One region of the Shewanella psychrophila genome, then DNA from elsewhere that is predicted to be linked to it. Evidence: predicted binding sites of a transcription regulator. Region 1 holds the regulator's gene; each other region holds the start of a gene.

Region 1 (4,918 bases):
TGACCTCAGATCGTGAAGTCTACATCACAGGAGATGATTTTCTTATCCAGGGCGTAGGTTTGTTCGGTGATCTTAATGCTCAAAAAGTACAATTATTGAGTAAGGTTAAAGGCATATACGAGGTCAATTAGCCTGTTTTGTACTAGCCCAAGGCCATATTTTAGAAAAACAGACCCAGACTAACAATTCCAACGCTCGATATGCGTTGTGCATAAGACAAGTAAGACATTTGAAGGACGATATGAACAAACATAACTTAATCATCGCAGCGCTACTGTGTATCACAAGTTTTAGTGGCGTTACAAAGCAAGATGATCTCATGCAAGAAGTTAAGATCTCGGCCTCGAGTCAAGAAGCCGATATTAAAAATAATCAGATGATCTTTCATGGTCCAGTGGAAGTCACGCAAGGATCGATCAAGATCTTGGCCGACGAACTCAGAGCCTCCTCTAAAGAAGATGGCGGCGGAAAAACACTTGTCGCCATAGGTGAGCCTGCGACTTACACCCAGATAATGGAAGATGGACGTCCAGCTTCTGCCAGTGCCAAAGAAATTAGATACGAGCTATCGAGCAGAACTTTAACCTTGGTAGGCAATGCCATGCTAGAGCAAGATGGTAGCCGAGTGACAGGTAATATGATTCGCTACAACATAGCTGAGCAGCAGTTGATAGCAGAAAGTACAGGCAAGGATAGGGTCATCACCATTATTCAACCGGAAAACTATCAGGATACTAGTCAAGATAAGGCGAAAGAACCCGCCACTGAGCCACTGCCGACTCAACTACCTGAAATCAAGCAAGATGAAGATAACATTCAAGCCAAGGGGCAAGAAGAAAATACTGACGTAATTCCAACTCAGCTACCTATCATCGAGCAGGAAAAACAATGAGCCAGATGACGCTAAAGGCAGTCAATCTTGCCAAGAGTTATAAAAATAGAGCCGTGGTCCAAGATGTCAGCATCACAGTGGAAACTGGGCAGATCGTCGGTCTTTTAGGCCCAAATGGTGCGGGAAAAACGACTACTTTCTACATGGTTGTAGGCTTAGTGCAAAGTGATAAGGGTAGGATCTTGATCGATGATGACGATTTGACCTTAGATCCAATGCACTTGAGGGCAAGAAAGGGCATTGGCTATCTTCCTCAAGAAGCGAGCATATTTAGAAAGTTATCGGTTCGAGATAACATTATGGCTGTCCTGCAGACTCGTTCAGACATAGATAACAATGCCCGAGAGGAACAACTCGAGAATCTTCTGGAAGAATTTAATATTACCCACATCCGAGACAGCCAAGGCATGGCGCTCTCAGGTGGTGAACGCCGACGCGTCGAGATAGCCAGGGCCTTAGCCGCTAATCCTAAGTTTATTCTCCTAGATGAGCCCTTCGCAGGTGTGGATCCGATCTCAGTTATCGACATTAAAAAAATTATCCTGCAGCTTAAAAGTCGCGGCTTAGGTGTACTGATCACCGACCATAATGTGCGTGAAACCTTAGACGTCTGTGAACGTGCTTATATCGTCAGCCACGGAAATTTAATCGCTGAAGGTACACCTGCCGAAATCTTAGACAATCAGCAAGTACGAGCTGTGTACTTAGGTGAACAATTCAAGCTATAGTTAATCATGAGGCTCATTCTTAGCGCATCAAGAAATGAGCTATTATCGACACTCGGCTGACTCAGCCTGAGGTCTAGGGGCTCAGAGAAACCCCAAACAAGTCAAAGCAGGCTTTCTCATTTTATAATTACAATGAAGGGAATAGCGGTAAATGAAAGCGTCACTCCAGCTTAAAATGGGTCAGCAGTTAACCATGACACCACAACTGCAGCAGGCTATACGTCTATTGCAACTATCGTCGCTGGAACTGCAACAAGAAATCCAACAAGCGTTAGACTCCAACCCCCTTCTCGAACTAGATGAAGAGCAAGTCGACCCCCCGGTCAATGGTGAAGACAAGACCACTGACACAGATGACTTTAGCGCCACAGCAGAGAGCGATGGCCCACTGGACAGTTCAGCGGTTGAAACCTCTGAGGCGTTAACCCAAGATTCAATGCCTGAAGAACTCCCAATGGACACGACCTGGGATGAAGTCTACACGGCGTCTCCCAATTCGAGTTCCGGCGCAATGCGCGATGACGATATGCCCTTCCAAGGTGAGACTAGCGAAGGTTTGTATGAACATCTCGAATGGCAGAAAAATCTCACACCGTTTTCAGACAACGATCTCGCCATAGCGACGGCCATCATAGACGCCATAGATGAGAGAGGCTATCTCACTCAGAGTGTTGATGACATCCTCGAAGCCATGGGTGATCCTGAAATTGAGCAAGATGAAATAGAGGCCGTACTTAAGCGCATCCAGCACTTCGATCCCATTGGAGTTGCAGCAAGGGACCTCAGTGAATGCCTAATCATTCAGCTAGCACAATATGCCGATACAACCCCACACATAGATAACGCTAGGCTACTTATAAAAGACCACCTGGATCTGATCGCCGGCCGTGATTTCCGCCTGTTAATGCGTAAGACCAAGCTCAAGGAAGATGATCTCAAACAAGCCATTGAGTTAATCCAGACACTTAATCCCCGTCCCGGATTGGCAATTACCCCAGGAAAAGATGAATATGTCATCCCTGATGTCACTGTGACCAAGAAGAAAGGTCGCTGGGTAGTTGAGTTAAATCCAGACAATATGCCGAAGATCAATGTCAATCAACACTATGCTTCCATGGCTAAAAGCACTAAAAATCAGGCTGATGGTCAATTTATTCGAGGGCATCTACAAGAGGCAAAGTGGTTTATTAAGAGCCTTGAGAGCCGCAACGACACTTTACTGAAAGTCTCGAACTGTATCGTTAAATTCCAGCAAGGCTTCTTCGAGTATGGTGAAGAAGCCATGAAACCTATGGTATTAAACGATATAGCCGAAGCCGTTGAGATGCATGAATCCACCATTTCCCGGGTCACCACACAAAAATATATGCACACCCCTAGGGGTATATTTGAGCTGAAATATTTTTTCTCCAGCCATGTGGGGACCGATGATGGCGGAGAGTGTTCATCTACCGCTATTCGTGCTTTCATAAAGAAATTGGTCGCAGCCGAAAACCAGCAGAAGCCACTCAGCGACAGTAAGATGGCCTTGCTATTAGCGGAGCAGGGAATTAAGGTCGCCAGACGCACCATAGCTAAGTATCGTGAAGCCATGTTGATTCCACCATCGAATCAACGTAAGAGTTTGTAGAAAAAGGAAATAAGGTCATACCTAACTAACAGTTCTAGTTTAGTGACTGACCTGATTAGCTCTCATGTTGTGAGCTAATCACCAGAAGCGGCCTGTAGTCGATAATAGTTAGGCTCAACTCCTGGTATAACAGGGAATTATGTTGTGAGTTAAATCCCTAAAGATTTACCTAAAATCAACCTAAGAGTGAAACAATCGGAAACTGGAGGAGTATTTCTATGCAAATAAACCTAACTGGACACCATATAGAGATCACTAAATCGCTAAGACATTATGTCGAAGAAAAGTTCACTAAGCTTGAACGACATTTCGATCAGATCAATAATGTGCACGTTATTTTAAATGTTCAGAAAATGCAGCAAAAAGCCGAAGCTAAACTCCACCTTGCTGGTGGTGAGGTTTTCGCTATGTCAGAGAATGCTGACATGTATGCCGCTATCGACTCCCTGATTGATAAGCTCGACCGTCAGGTTATTAAACACAAAGAGAAGCTAACAAAGCATTAATAATGGAATTAAGCACCATTCTGCAGCCGGAGTGTACTACTTGCGCCACTCCGGGCAGTAAGAAAAAGGTACTGGAACTCATCAGCGATCTTGCCGCTGTCCAGTATCCAACCCTATCCTCACAAGAGATTTTTGAAAGTCTTTTGGCGAGAGAGAAAATGGGAAGCACAGGTATAGGTAATGGTATTGCGATTCCTCATGGTAGGCTAAGCAATATAAGTCAGCCGGTTGCGGTATTAATCAAGTGTGAAGAGCCTATCTCCTTCGACGCTATTGATAAACAACCTGTGGACATACTATTTGCACTTTTAGTACCTGCGGATCAATGTGAGCAGCACCTGAGTACTCTGTCATCCATGGCCGAAAAACTCAATAACAAGCTTATAGTGAAACAGTTACGAAAAACTCAAGATGAGTCAGAACTCTATCAGGTAATAACACAATGAAATTGGTGATGGTATCCGGTCGTTCCGGTTCGGGAAAATCTGTCGTACTCAGGGTCTTAGAAGATCTAGGTTACTACTGTGTCGATAATCTTCCTCTCCCCCTGATGGATACCTTGCTCGAACAACTCAAGGGCAGTACAGATCTCGTTGCCATTAGTGTCGACGTGCGTAATATGCCAGAGCAAGATAAAGAGCTGGAGAAGCAACTTGCTAACCTGCCAGAAGGTACAGAATTACTCAGTTTCTTCTTAAACTCCAGCGATGAAGTGCTTCTGAAGCGTTACAGTGAAACCCGAAGATTACACCCTCTATCCCGCACTAAAACTTCTCTTAAAGAGGCGATAGAGCATGAAAGAGAACTGCTTGAACCCGTCTCTAAGATGGTCGATCATTACATAGATACATCAAACCTGAATATCTATGATCTGAGTGACAAAATCCGTGAAATTCTCTTAGGCAGTGTCGATAAAGAGCTAGTGATCAATTTCGAGTCTTTTGGCTTCAAATATGGGATGCCAACCGAGGCCGACTTTATGTTTGACGTTCGGTTCTTACCAAACCCGCATTGGGAACCTGAACTAAGACCCATGACAGGATTAGATGAGCCAGTGCAACTATTTTTGAGCCAACAACCCACAGTCAATAAGTTTATCTGGCAAATAGAAAACTTACTTGCGACTTGGTTACCTCATCTGGAAAGAAACAACCGTAGTTAC
Region 2 (4,918 bases), 110 kb from region 1:
CCTAGGTCTATTTCGGCAAGGTATACCAGGCGAGCCCTGTCTTCTTGGTTGAGTGCATAGTAAGGGGTAAATGCTGGCTCCTTGCTCAAACGACGTAAAGTACCTATCAAGGCCTTGTCTAAGCCGTCTACCCGTACATTAAGCTTTTGACCTATGGTGAGCTTGGCCATATAAGGCTCGGGTATATAGACGCGCGCATAGGGAGCATTGTCGGCTTGAATCGCGACTATGACGGCATTTGGTGGCACACGCTCACCGAGATTAAAGGGTAAGCTGTCCAGTCGTCCGCTACGGGTGGCTATCACGCTTAGATCATTTAATGTCTGCTGTTCCAGCGACAAGCTGGCAACCTCGGCATCCAGCGCCGCTCTTCCTTGGTTAATATCTTCTTCTCGTACTCCAGCAATGAGCTTGCTAAGATTTTCTTGTGCGGCTGTTAATTCGGCTCGAGCCTGATCTCTGCCGGCTTTCGCCCTGTCCTGGGTCGCCTGACTCGCGAGGTTTTGTTTCAAGAGGCTGGATGTGCGTTTCAAGTTCTGATCGGCTTCAAGTAATGCTGCTTTAGTACGAGCCACATTGGCTTGTGCGGTGGCGATATCTTCGGGCCGTTCGCCGTTGGTTAAACGCAAAAGATAGGCCTGTGCCTTATTGACCTCAGCTTTGGCAATGGCGACTCTTGCTTCTTGCTTGCGGGTATCGAATTGAACCAGTAGCTCGCCTTTTTGCACTAAGCTGCCTTCGGTCTGGGGCAATGAGGTAATAATCTCACTGGCCGTAGCTCGAAGGAGTACGCGATCCCGCTCTAAGGTGCCTAATGCCTGATTGGGCATGTCTCCCTGACAGGCGGTTAATAGTGCGAGCATAGTGATTAACAGGATTTGCTTCATCTGTTCTATTCCTTGACTAGAGCTTAGCTGTTTATTTAGCCATAATGGAATGCACAGAAATAGAGATCAATCGCTTTATTAAATAAGTTGCAAAAAGAGGGGGATAAGTGACGTTATTGGTTAGGAATACTCAAATGAGGACTTCTACTTCTGTGTTGCATTGTCTTAAAACCTCAACAACATGCCTGAATTAAAAGCCCTGAGATAGTTCTAAATTGATCATCAATTTAATTAAATTTGTATTAATAAAAGTCGCCGCCCATGGCGCGTTTAAGTTCCGCTTTGGCGAGTAACTCTTCTAAACGTTTTTTGACTTCGCGTCTGTGCTGCAGGTCATCTGCTGCTTTAGGATTTCTTGGTGCGGTGAAGGCTTCTATCTCTGTATCGTTGGGCACAAGTTTAATAATCTGAGCCATAACGAACTCCTTAATTATGCAATACTCATGGCTAGGTAATATGGCCATAAAGTAGAAAATGAGACTGACAATATGTCAGGAACTTTGTTTGTAAAAAGCACTGTAGATTAGGGTGTTAACTCTGTTGAGTTGGCAAATTTATAGCTTCATATTAGTAAGCGCTGATAAGAAAGATATCAGGCTATTGAAAGCAACAGTGGGATCGATTTAACATTATTTACAGAAGCCAAAAAAAGGATTTATGTAGATTCTATTCGAGATTGTTTTACGATTGGATGCTGTTTTTTATACGATTATTATGTTTGTTTATGAGAGTTATCGCCATGGCAGCGATAACTCCACTGGGCTTAGATCACAATTTTAGCAAACGCTAACTTAATAGTGTTGCCAAAGATCATCTGTAAACATTACAAACCGAAGCTGTAGCTATATGCAAGTGCAATTTTAGGATCATCACCTTCGAGATCTGTATTGCTCACCATAAATGAAATATCGCCAAAATCTGTCTCTTTATTGAGTGAGACCGAGTAATCGGCATAATTGCTGGTGTCGAACCAAGCGGTGACAACATCACCGCTGGAGTAGCCATAGTGTGCCGATATGGATAGGGTTTCTGATAGGGGAAAGCTGACTCCGGCGTCTATATAGCCCATATCTGTATTGTCCAATGGCTCACTGGCCACATCGCTGCCAGTATTGACGACATGTGAGTAGCTTAAGCTGAACCATTTCCAGCTAATTGCGGCGCTGAGCTCACCAAAATCGACATTGGAGTCGCTGTCTGGATAGGCGTAATAGAGATAACCGACATCATAGCCAAAGTCTTCGCCTATTAATCCTGCATAGCCGGCATAAAAATCGAGTTCGTAACTGGTGTCGTCACCGAAATCGACATTTGATGCCCAAGTACCAAGATAGAGTCCGCTATCATGTACGTAATCTAGTCCTCCCTGGACGGCAACAGCATCTTGAGTCTGAGTCACACCTCTCCATAGGTAGTTTGAGGTCGCACCGATGTTCCCTGAAACGGCTGCACTTGCCGAGAAGCTGAGCAGGGTGGCCGAAGCTAAAATAGAGCCAGATATTATTGCTTGTTTCATGTTCATTCCCTTTGATGGTTAGCATGCTCATCCCTGCAGTTGAATTGCTATATATTTATTAAGCAGTGGATGCCACCGAAACATAGCCAGTATTGTGCCATTGTTTAACCATCTGAATTTAAAGGGGTTAACTAGATTTTTAGTGGTTTTTTGAAATGGTTTGGATGATTTTAGAGCAAGTGTGCACTTTTATCGTGCATATAGTCGAAAATTAGGCATAAAAAAACCTCCAGGTAGGAGGTTTCTTTAAACAGAAAAACGTTATTAATTAACGCTATCTTTCAGAGTCTTACCGGCTTTAAATTTCGGTACAGTCGCAGCTGGGATCTGGATTTCTTTGCCCGTTTGTGGATTGCGGCCAGTACGTGCAGCTCGATTAGTAGTTTCAAAAGAACCAAAGCCAACGATAGAGATTTTGTCACCACCCTTGAGAGTTTCAGTGATTGTCTCTTCAAAAGATTTTAGTGCGCGTGCAGCTTCTGCTTTAGTCAGATCCGCATTTTCAGCTATTTTTGCAACAAGTTCAGTCTTATTCATTTGAATCGTCTCTTCTTTCCGTAGATTTAATTAAGCTAACCACATTAGGTACTTAGTAATTGCTCTATGTAACATGCCATAAGATTAGCCATTTTTAAAGGCTTTTAGCGACCTGAAATGGCGTTTTAGGTCAATTTTTGAGTAAATAATCATCAAAAAGTGCTTGTTTGACGAATCATCGAGCATTTAGTCTAGTGGTGGACCAGTTATTAAGTCCATGCTTTCCTCACCACACTGAGCTTTTTTTAGTTGAAAGGGTATTACTCATCAAGTAATTGATACAGAAGTTGCTTAACCAGTTGAGGTTCGAAGGGTTTGTCACAAAGAGCATTGACCCCTGCCTGAGACACGTTACTCAGATGTGTTTCGTTCGCTTCTGATGACACCATTAAGATAGGGATATGGGATTGTTCGCTGTCATTACGAATAAACTGAGTGAGGGCAAGTCCGTCTACACTTGGCATATTATAATCAGTGATCACCAGATCAAACATACTCGATTTCATGAGTTCAATCGCTTCGGCACCATCGCTAGCCTCGGTGATTAACCTAAGACCTAAATTGCTTATAGTGCGCTTAATAATATTTCTCGCCATCATGCTGTCGTCTACGAGCAGTACCCTAAGGTTGTGTACATCAAAATGGTTGAGATCTAGTTCATCATTACTAAGTAGATCTATGGTGGCGTTTAGTGCCTTACCTAAATGCTCCGAAGAGAAGGGTTTTGGTAATATCGATACTACACCGGATTGGCGATAAGCCTCCAGATGTTCACGACGACATTCGCTGGAGACCAACATAAACTGTATATCTTGATATTTGTCATTGTCTTTGAGCTGCTTGAGCAGATCTAATGCCGTACCGTCTTCGAAGTGCATGGCACTGGCAACAAGATCCGGATGATGTCTGTATATGATGGTGAGGGCTTCATCTAAGCTCTTGGCGGTCTGAATGTTATTAATGCCTTCCTGATTCAAACGGTTACTGATGATTTTTCGTTGAGTATCAGAAGGCTCTACAAGCAGTATTGAAAGTTCACTCGGGTGTAGCATGCTCATCGTCACGATTCTCGAGATGTTGTTATCATTATGTGGCGAACAAATTACATTAAAGATCAGGCGTGAGCAACCAATACCAATCTACAATTCCTGCCCGCTGGAATCTTGCGTTTGCAGATAGGACTTAGTGGATTTAGCCAGAGCCAGATAGATTTGAAATGACAAGAGTAAGATGGCGACTATTGCTATAAGGGGGACTGGAATATCATGTCCATCTATGATGACTTTGACATCTTGAGGCGAGATTTGGTAGGCAATGATGGCGGTGCCTCCCAGTGCCGATAACCCGAGTGTCTGTATGCCTAAGTAAATTTTAAAGACAATGCTGGCCCAGTTAGTTCTCAGGAGTAGGCCTGCGAGAACTGGGATAACCCCTAGGGAAAAAAGATCGACGGCTTGGGTGTTGACGGCCCTAAACAGGGCGACTACGGCCAAGGCGAAATATAGGAACATGAGTATAGATAAGCCTAAGGGTGGTTTTTTCATTGGATGTCTCATAAAACCTAAGTGATATTTATGTGGATAGTAGGAGTTGCTGGCGAGTGTAGAAAAGTCCATCAGTGCTGTCAAAGGCATTAACCTTTTTCTTTAAGGAGAGCCAATAGGATTTGGTTAGCACTCTAATTTATACTTTTACTGGCTCTCTTCTTTCTTGCCTGAGAATTTGTACTGTCTCAAGTCTGTATATTGGTTAGAATAGCCAAAAGCAGTAGATATGAGTGAAGATAATTAGCATGACTGAAATAGAATTTTGGCAACTGGTAACGAGAGAGACCCCCGCTCAAGACCAGATAAACCTTGCCGATAACCTTAAGAGCAAACTAGAGCTACTGTCTGAGCAAGAGTTACTCGAATTTGATAAAATATTTGGGCAACAAATGCGCAGAACCTATTTTTGGTCTATCTGGGGAGCGGCTTAT
Region 3 (4,918 bases), 1.5 Mb from region 1:
TTTATCTCAGCACGGCTTTTCCCTGCAATAGCCCGCATTTTATCGAAACGGTCATTGATGTTTTGTTGCAGTATTAACTGAAACTTATCGCCGACTTGGATGCCGTGGCGGCGGCCTAGGTTTAAAATGACTCTGTCATGCTGTCTAGCGACGACTTGTCCTAATACTGGGCGGCAACTTAATGCGCTATCTATGTCTTCTACGACATTGGTTAAGACCTTATCGATGCTTTTTCCATAGGCTGAAGCCCAGAACCTTTGATGATTCGAGGGGACAGTTTCTTGTCGTTCAAACTCCCAGGGAGAGGAGCTGGTATATGAATCGCTCCATATCTGTTCTCCACTTATGCCATGGTATAGGGATAGCCTGATCCGAAATTGGCGAATGGGATCACTGTGCCACAGGCCCAACATTTGGCTTTCGGCAGGATCGGTCGATATATCGATAATTTCAGGCAGGAGTACATATTGACTATCGGTTATTTCGCTGAGCCAACTGGGAAGACGATAGCCTCGTATGTCGACAAGTTCTTGTTCAACATCTAAACGCTCGTTGGCGTGAATATGAACAAAACTGGTCAGTGACTGGGCTTCCAGTGCATCACCGAGTCTTTGGGACAGGTCTTTCTCAAATAATCCGATGTTGCCGTAGCGTAATTGAGCCCTGTCCTGGATCAAAAACTGAGGAACCAGTATTGCGGCTTTTAGCTGTTGGCTGTCACATTGTGAGCCTTGGGACTCCATGACATCGACACGTAGTGTGACAGTGAGCTTTTCGCCTTCAACGAGTTCGTTGATTAACTCAACTCTGCTGGCCTGGGCCTGATTAACGAGCGAAAAGCTGTCTTGAACCAGTTGTCCGTTAAGGACTTTTTGGCTACTGGTGAAATTCGCGCCATTCTTGAGTGTGGCATAGGTCAATGCCTGCTCTAATGCATCTTCTCTGGCTTTGCTTATGTTCCCGTCGACAATATTTGCCTGACCTTTGACTACAACCCATGCAGCTTCGGCACTTGAGGTAAAAGCGATTAAACCAATCCAAATTATTACAGCGATAATTTTCATGTAAGATGTCCACTTCTAAATCTATGATGCGTTTTTAAGCACACTACGGACTTCAATAACGTGCTTCAATATTGAGGCTTAGGAATTGAGATTTTATATGATTAGTGCCGAATTTCTGACACCTAATCGACTCAACCTGCCTATTTTCAGACTTATAGTGACGATAACTAACTATATTCAGCTATATCAAGCTATACCAAAGTAGAGCAGCAATTAACATGCCATCAGTCGATTAAGAACCTGTGCTCGGCTGGTGTTGTTTATATCTTGTCCAGTGAGCAATATCTTAGCTTAAGCTTTGTAATCTTGAGCCGATAAACACCTATTAAGCAAAACAAATATCTACTCGTATTTTCTATTTTAGACCAAGCTGGCTTAAGATTTGCTTTAAACTTTATCAGAGATCATCGATCGCCCCGAACAGTTTTATGGCACATAAGTTAACGCTGTGTCGGCTGACTAGGGAGATCACAGCTTTGGAAAGTCAGAAAATTGAGATTGAGTGTTTATCCAGGAATTAAATATGCGTAAAGCACTAGTGTTTACTGCAGCGTTACTCTTGAGTGCGTGTGCGAATAGCGGTGAAGGGCAGGCAAAATATAACCTGAGTCAGGGCAATCAATTGCCGTCAACATCGGCAATCAACCATTTGTCTGAGCAGATAGTCAGTGAGCTTGTTGAGCAAAATGATGAGCTAGGGAGCGATCAACCTCTGTTGGTGGCCACTCCTGTGTTGTTAGACTCGTTTAATGAGACAAATGCAGTAGGGCTACAGTTACAACAAGGTTTAATTGCTGCCTTACATGCGCGCGAGTTTAACTTAGTTGATATTAACGTTGGTGACAACATCAGGGTGACTCCTCAAGGGGACTTCCTATTGACTCGTGATTGGAAGCAATTACCTTCAGGGATTGCCGTTGAACATGTCGTTGTATCGACTCTGAGCATGAATACTACCGGGCTGGTGGTTAATTCCAGAATAGTTAACATTACTAATAATCGTGTAGTTTCTGCATCACAGGGAGCGTTTAATATCAACGAATTGCCTGGATACCTGAAAGCATCCGAGAAAATCACTTCAAAAGATGGTCTGTTATATCGAGATCCCGTTGGAGGATTGCAGCAAGTTCAAGTTATAGGTGGTGCACAATGAAAAAATGGATAATCCTATCTTTACTGTTTATCTCAGGCTGTGCGTCACAGGATAGATACATTGAGTGGGAAACTCAGGCCCCTGATAGCTTTCCAAATCTAACGGCAATAGGCTATGCGCCATTAGATACCCAGCCTGCAGAGACTCAAGCACAAAAAGTGGTGATGGCAATGCAAGCTTCGAAAATTGCCGCATACAGAGAATTAGCCGAACAAGTCTATGGCCAGCAGTTGTCAGCAACGAGCAATGTAAACGATTGGATGTTATCAAGCGATAGCATTCAAGCATCGGTATCTGGTGTGATACGTGGCGCTAAGGTGGTAAAGAGTTACCCTGCCGGCGAGCACTATGTGACTGAGCTCGAGTTAGATTTTTCTGTAGTATGGGCTTTGTATCAGCAGCAAAATAGACCGCAAAAGATAAAAGAGATCACTTACTTTTAAGCTTTCCCATTGGTCACAAGACAGAAGATAAGTAGGTTTTCTGTTTTTGACTCTTTTATCTATTCTCCAAGAGCCTTTTACTTTTCCCCGACTTCGTTCATGACTTTCTAGCTTCCTAGCTCGTTTATGGCTTTTCAGACAATGCATCTCCAGTGAATTCACTCTTTGACGAACAGTGTCCTTCTTGATGATACTACTGTTTAGGGGGGCTGTGTGTGGGAGTGACAGCTACATCCTCGCCATTGGCTGTTGCATTTTACTGGCTATTGATTGAGATGAGTTTTGCCGTTGGAGTGGCTTATTAGCGTTAGAGGGGAACGATGACTGAGGGTCTCAGGTGGAACGTTAAGCTTGTATATCATTCCCCAAGGTAGATGTTGACGAGGTCTTACCTTTGTCATTATAAGTCAAGCTCGCTGAGTTTCGGCTAACTTGCAGTGCCTGAGAGAAGCGATTCATACTTGCGATATGAAGCTCTATAAGGCTGGAGTTTTCACTATTCAGTTGCTTACATTCATCCAGCAGGGTTTTGACCGATGTCACTCGAGCTGATAAGTGTACATCGCTGGTAAGTAAGGCTTTATCAGCATGTAGGGATAAAGCTTCATCTTTGCTTTTTAGCTCATCGAGTAATCCTGCCTTGGCGTTCGCCAACGAAAGTAGAAGATCTGCATCTTGATTGATCAGCGCAGCTTTCTCATCTTTGATGATTACTTTTAGCTTATTAAGTAGCTCGAACTGAAGTTCGATGATGTCGTTTATCTGGCTCATAATGTTACTAGCTCATTCCCTTTAGATCATTTTCAAACTGAGCGATGTTAGTCGCCAGTTTTTCAGGATCAATTTTATAGCGACCTTCTGCGATTGCCAGTTTTATTTCTTGAACTTTTTGTTCATTAATTTCCGGAATATCTGTCATTTTGGCTTGAGTACTTTGTAGTTTTTGAGCCTGAGCAGTCAAAGAGACGGAGTCACTCTTAGGTGGTGTGCTCAAAGAGTTGACGGAATCATCATTGGTTTTTTCACTGCTTTTATGTGCAGGAGACTTTCCAATGTGAGTGTTTACTGCAGTGTTTACTTGCTTCATTTCAATAGCCATATTTGGCTCCAACAATTAAAAAATAAAAGAACATAATGGTATATCGGCAGTGATATCCTGAGCTTTAATTAAATTTAAGCAAAATTACATTCTGACCTCTACTTTGCCTACATCTATGACTCTTGCATCTACACGTTTATTTGAATAGGTGTTCTTAATACGAATTCTATCACCTAAATTACCATCCTGCAGCGCTTCTCCGACGGTTTTTATCTCAAAATTATCTGTGCGGGCAAAAATGGAGACTGAATCTCCTTTGCAGACGAAACAAAGGTTATTACTGAATATAGGTTGGTCGGGCGCCATTCTTCTTTTTACTCTGGTACCAACAACCTCGTCCAGAGTATTGAATTGCTGGCCCCGCAAAAGAGTTTGCTCTACATACTTGACGACAATGTCGCCTTTAGCAATTAAATCCCCTGGACCCAACGTTGCTCTGGCAACAACAACCGGGTAAAGAATGTCGACTCTTACGGAGATGAATATTTGCCAAGGGTATTGAAGTTGTGGACTTTTACAGGTTATTTTTACCGTGTTGTTGCGTTTAATCGCTCTGTTACTGGCCAATTCCGCTGTTATCGGTGGGAAACATGAGGGTGGCTTAAGTCGTGTGTCCAGACTTTGTGGGGTAATGTTTACTCTTGCATGTGATGCGACATCTATTTTTTTTTCGACTGCCCCTATCGCTAATTGGGATATGGCCGATAAAGAGGGCACACTCGCAGCTTGTGTGCTTAAAGCGTGATTTGACAAGAATATCAAAGAAAAGAGGACATATTTTACTTTCATAATGAATAGACTAGCTTGATGAGCTAGATTACACCTATACTTTCTTAGTGACCGAAAAATTCGCCTTTCTCAAAAATAAATTTAAGGCGCCATAAACTTGACTATAAAGGGTCAAGTTGTGAGATATTTAACACTTATAAGTAAGTAAGCAATTAGTATGCCTAGTACTCGTAAAGTTATGAGTATTTGGTGACATTTAAAAGACGACAAGGCAAGCGGATTATGTCAAGTATTCTTGAGTCAGTGAATAAACGAACACAGTTAGTCGGTCAGAACCGTTTAGAGTTATTGTTATTTAAACTTAATGGTCGTCAAAGATACGGCATCAATGTTTTTAAAGTGAAAGAGGTACTGCAATGTCCTCCTCTTA
Region 4 (4,918 bases), 1.5 Mb from region 1:
TGATGGGTCAACAAACTTCTCAAAGACGCCAGCTCTTCACGCATCATCTCAAGCTCAGGGCTAGCTTTCCCCTTCGTCTCATGTGAAGACTTATTTGCAAAGTTTTGCATATCCGGTGGCGACGACTTGGTTTTCGATTGAGGTGCCTGCAAGCCTTTAGCCCATTCAGGCATGTCTAATTCTTCACTGGTATGCTGAGAAACTTGCTGCTCAACCCGACTCTGTTGCCGCTCTAGCAATGCCTGTAGCGAATCGGCCGCAGGCGCCGGCTTGGCTCTGGCTTCAGAGCGAACAGGTCGCTTTAGCCCCAGCGAGATTTTCTCTTCAGCCAAATCCATGAAAGTGGGAGCCGAAGCCGGCTTTTCTGCCATTAGGGCCTTTGGTTTCGGCTCATCGTAATCCACGGCTGCGACGATCTCTATCCCACCAGTGACCTTTTTGTTCGACATAATCACGGCATCTGATCCTAAGGTATCTTTAACCTGAGCCAATGCCGTACGCATATCTTTTGCTAAGAAACGTTTAATTTTCACTTATATGCCCTCTACTGACCCACAGCAGAAACAATTCTGATTTGCTTCTCATCGGGAACTTCCTGATAGGAAATCACCCTTAGGTTAGGAATCGTGTGCTTTACAAATCGAGAGAGAGTCGAACGTAACATGCCCGATGTGAGTAATATAGCAGGTTGCCCCACCATCTCTTGCCTTTGTGATGCATCTTCTAAAGATTTTTGCATCCGCTCAGCCAAGCTAGGTTCGATGTTTGGCCCCTCTCCTCCCGTCGCTTGCATTGATTGATGCAACATTTGTTCCAACTCTGGCGCCAAAGTAATGACGGGGATCTCGGTTTCGGGTCCGCTGATTTCTTGGATTATCATTCGTTTTAGAGAGATACGAACCGCAGCAGTCAATACTTCGGTGTCGGCACTCTTGGGACCATATTCAAGCAATGTCTGTACTATTGTCTTAAGATCGCGAATCGAAACACCTTCGTTGAGCAAGTTTTGCATGACTTTGACAACGGTGCCCAAGGACATAACATCCGGTATAAAACCATCGACTAACTTAGGCGAATGTTTACCTAGCATATCCATAAGCTGCTGAACTTCCTCGTAACCGAGAAGCTTAGCCGCATTATTGGTCAATAGCTGACTCAAGTGAGTGGCCACTACCGTTGCAGCATCGACCACGGTATAACCTAAGGTTTGCGCATGCTCTCTCATCTCTGGAGCTATCCAAACCGCTTCTAAGCCAAAGGCTGGGTCTTTCGTCTCTATGCCATCGAGTTTGCCGTATACCTGGCCCGGATTGATGGCCAGTTCACAATCATGTCTTATCTCGGCTTCACCGGATGCCACTCCCATCAAGGAGATGCGATAGGTATTTGGAGAGAGATCTAAGTTGTCACGAATATGTACAGCTGGCACCAGAAAACCAAGCTCTTGGGAAAGCTTTGTACGCACCCCCTTTATCCTGCCAAGCAACTCGCCGCCCTGGCCTTTATCGACCAAAGGAATAAGCCGATATCCTACTTCTAACCCTATGGTATCTACATGCTGAACATCATCCCAGCTAAGCTCCTTAGGTTTGGCGGCTCCCTTATCTGCAGCAGGTTTTTTCGCAAGCTCCAGGGATTCCTCACGCTCCTTCGTTTGTTTTCTATATAAGAAATAAGCCACTGTGCCTACGACTAATGCCAATGAAATGAAGGCAAAGTGTGGCATGCCAGGGACAATCCCCATGATAAATAAGACACCAGCTGCGATGGCTATTGACTTAGGATTGTCAAGCATTTGAGACATCATCATCTGTCCCATATCACCGGACTCGTTTTGACGAGTCACCATCAATGCTGCAGCAATCGAGAGTAAAAGACCCGGGATCTGAGCGACCAGTCCATCACCTATGGTTAACAGAGTATAGATTTCGACGGCAGAGGAAAAATCCAGTCCATGCTGCACCATACCGATAACGAATCCGCCCAGAATATTAATCACCATGATCATGATCCCAGCAATTGCATCGCCTTTAACAAATTTAGATGCACCATCCATTGCCCCGTAAAAATCGGCTTCCTTGGTGACCTCGGCGCGTCTATCTCTCGCTTGATCTTGGTTTAATACTCCGGCATTCAAATCCGCATCGATAGCCATTTGCTTACCAGGCATGGCATCCAAGGTAAAGCGAGCACTAACTTCTGATATACGACCAGCACCTTTAGTCACTACGGCGAAGTTAATGATAATAAGGATTAAAAACACTACCAGACCGACGGCATAATTACCGCCAATCACAACAGATCCAAAAGACTCGATCACTTTACCGGCGGCATCACCGCCGTTATGGCCCTCAAGCAAAACCACTCGAGTCGATGCAACATTCAGGGCTAGGCGCAATAAAGTCGCAATGAGCAATACGCTGGGGAAAGCGGCAAAATCTAATGGTCTATCGGTATAGATAGCCACAAGCAGCACGACTAAGGCCAAGGCTATGTTAAATGAGAACAGTATATCCAGCAGGAATGGCGGCATAGGCAATACAATCATGCCTAACGCAGCGAGAACAAACAAAGGTGTTCCTATGCCTTTAAAACTCGAAGGTTTTACTTGTTTCAGTTGACCGAGTCTTGCTCTAACATCCATTCAAAAAATCCAAACTTTTGACATCTAGCTCTAGTAAAGCAATTTTTGAGCCAAGTAGTGGAAATAATTTCCGTCATAAATAACTAGGTTATCAATATGGTTTTATTTTTATAAGTCAGCACTATACCGTTAGACTGACGTTAAATGAATGCTTCATGATTTAACTGAATAAATTTACAGCAAAAATAGATTATAATAGTCACATCGGCTCAATTTTACCGATAAAATCGACTCAGGGACTTGAGCTGAACTCAGCAGACTAAGTACTGTGCCAAAATACTCGACAAGCTTAATACTTTAAATCCTCCGGTATGGGCTGTTTAACAGGAATAGCCGTAGGTCTTCGGCCTCCATGTTGCTGATATTGACGTAACTGAAATACATAAGCTAATACTTGAGCAACGGCAGTAAATAGTCCCTCAGGGATCTCTTGATCTATTTTGGTTGTATGATAGATAGCTCTAGCTAAAGGGGGCGCTGAGATAATGGCGATGTCATGTGCTCTTGCAATTTCTCTAATCTTAAAAGCAACTTCATCAACACCTTTTGCCAGCACATAGGGCGCCGTCGACTTCATAGCATCGTATTTCACCGCTACAGCATAGTGCTCTGGATTAACAACGATAACATCGGCACTGGGGACTTCTGACATCATGCGTTTCTGAGCTAACTCCCTTTGCATCTGTCTTATGCGACCTTTGACCTCAGGCTTACCCTCGGTGTCCTTATATTCATCTTTTACTTCCTGCTTAGTCATCTTGAGTTGTTTATTGTGATTCCAAACCTGGAATGGGACATCAATAATCACGATGAGTAATGTTGACGAGCACAGCAAGATGAACATCCAGACTAATAGGTCAAGCGCACGGTATACATTCCCAGGAAGATGATCCCGAGATAAAGCCAAAATTTCATTAAAAAAGAAGCTCAAAAGAAAATATGCGGATAATGCGACAACCAAAAATTTGGCAATACCTTTGGTTAATTCCACAATGGCCTGTACGCCAAACATTCTTTTAAACCCTTTCATAGGATTCATTTTCTCGGTTTTCGGCATAAATGCCTTGGTAGAGAAGCTGATCCCGCCTAAGACGATATTGCCGATAAAGGCCACTAAAGCGATGACTAACATCAGGCTAGCCATGGGAAAGGCCAGCTCTCGTCCTATCATGCTCCAAACCAAGAGCATCTGATTTGTGTCGAATACTTGCTCCCTGTCCATAGTGAACATGGTAGTCATTATGGTGACTAAACTAGCGGCAATACTTGGGCCGACCATAGCAAAGCCAACCGCTGCCGACACTAAAACAGCTGATGTTCCCAGTTCTTTAGAGCGGGCAACCTGACCTTTCTCCCGTGCTTGTTCTAATCGCCTAGGGGTAGCCTCTTCGGTTTTTTCCTGGCTACTGTCATTTTCAGCCATGAACTAGCACTCCCTTAGGTCAGCTCTGCAAGCGCTTAAGCTGAGACATCAAAATGTTCCATCAGTATTACACTGAAGCTTCACGAGATCACATAGCAACAACTGAGCTGACGTCCACACTTCACCAAAGTGCTCCATTATCGGAGTCAAGGTTAGCCACAAGATCACTAAACCACTGACCATGGTCACAGGAAAGCCTATGGCAAAAATATTCAGTTGGGGTGAAGCTCGAGTCATGACACCGAATGACAGGTTTATCAGCAATAGCGCAACGATAGGCGTGATGGACATGGTCAATGCCGCGCCAAACATATACCCCCCCCACTCAGCCAACATTCTATAACTTGTGATACTCAGACCTTGATCCGAAACGGGAATCGTCTCAAAGCTCATCACTAGCATACGTATCATGACCAAATGACCATCGACAGCGAGAAAGATCATGGTGGTTAACAGCAAAAATAAGTTACCGATCACTGGAGTTTGTTGACCGGAAGATGGATCTACCATAGAGGCAAAACCTAAACTGGTCTGCATACCTATGATTTGGCCTGTGAGAACAAAGGTTTGCATCACAAGCAAAGTAACGAATCCCATAGCGATGCCAATCAGAAGCTGTTGCAAAGTGATAAAAATCGCAGACGCCGCAAATAGTTCTACATTCTCCACAGGGGGTAAAACTGGCGCGATGGCAAAAGTTATCGCCATCGATAACAAGGCTCTGACTCTGACAGGTGTGGTATTAGCCCCGAACACGGCCATCACCATAAACATACTAGACACCCTGAACAGAGGCCACATGTAAGAGGCTATCGTGTCCATGAGGGTCGCCATTAGAATATCCATCTGGG

Evidence for each region. The regulator sigma-54, encoded in region 1, starts transcription at its own class of promoters, with help from an activator protein. The targets are predictions, from matches to a motif close to GTTGGCACGNNNNTNGNNT.
Region 2: sps_RS26140 (TorF family putative porin) is a predicted target of sigma-54. The motif match lies at 2,487-2,505, and genes of this name have one in related genera.
Region 3: sps_RS18775 (FlgO family outer membrane protein) is a predicted target of sigma-54. The motif match lies at 1,434-1,452, and genes of this name have one in related genera.
Region 4: flhA (flagellar biosynthesis protein FlhA) is a predicted target of sigma-54. The motif match lies at 2,681-2,699, and genes of this name have one in related genera.

What each region holds. Positions count from the first base shown of each region.
Region 1 is NZ_CP014782.1:5,851,663-5,856,580, forward strand. Features, by position in the region: gene lptC (LPS export ABC transporter periplasmic protein LptC) at 1-131, shown strand, start outside; partial or broken gene lptA (lipopolysaccharide transport periplasmic protein LptA) at 242-784, shown strand; gene lptB (LPS export ABC transporter ATP-binding protein) at 889-1,620, shown strand; gene sps_RS25625 (RNA polymerase factor sigma-54) at 1,772-3,250, shown strand; gene hpf (ribosome hibernation promoting factor) at 3,469-3,756, shown strand; gene ptsN (PTS IIA-like nitrogen regulatory protein PtsN) at 3,759-4,202, shown strand; gene rapZ (RNase adapter RapZ) at 4,199-4,918, shown strand, end outside.
Region 2 is NZ_CP014782.1:5,961,249-5,966,166, reverse strand. Features, by position in the region: gene sps_RS26145 (HlyD family secretion protein) at 1-887, opposite strand, end outside; gene sps_RS28650 (hypothetical protein) at 1,130-1,303, opposite strand; gene sps_RS26140 (TorF family putative porin) at 1,711-2,403, opposite strand; gene sps_RS26135 (HU family DNA-binding protein) at 2,668-2,940, opposite strand; gene sps_RS26130 (response regulator) at 3,201-3,998, opposite strand; gene sps_RS26125 (hypothetical protein) at 4,080-4,484, opposite strand; gene sps_RS26120 (DUF4240 domain-containing protein) at 4,733-4,918, shown strand, end outside.
Region 3 is NZ_CP014782.1:4,351,087-4,356,004, reverse strand. Features, by position in the region: gene sps_RS18780 (flagellar assembly protein FlgT) at 1-1,064, opposite strand, end outside; gene sps_RS18775 (FlgO family outer membrane protein) at 1,588-2,217, shown strand; gene sps_RS18770 (LPP20 family lipoprotein) at 2,214-2,660, shown strand; gene sps_RS18765 (flagella synthesis protein FlgN) at 3,006-3,431, opposite strand; gene flgM (flagellar biosynthesis anti-sigma factor FlgM) at 3,439-3,759, opposite strand; gene flgA (flagellar basal body P-ring formation chaperone FlgA) at 3,844-4,548, opposite strand; gene sps_RS18750 (chemotaxis protein CheV) at 4,771-4,918, shown strand, end outside.
Region 4 is NZ_CP014782.1:4,308,665-4,313,582, forward strand. Features, by position in the region: gene flhF (flagellar biosynthesis protein FlhF) at 1-533, opposite strand, end outside; gene flhA (flagellar biosynthesis protein FlhA) at 545-2,644, opposite strand; gene flhB (flagellar biosynthesis protein FlhB) at 2,934-4,067, opposite strand; gene fliR (flagellar biosynthetic protein FliR) at 4,116-4,913, opposite strand.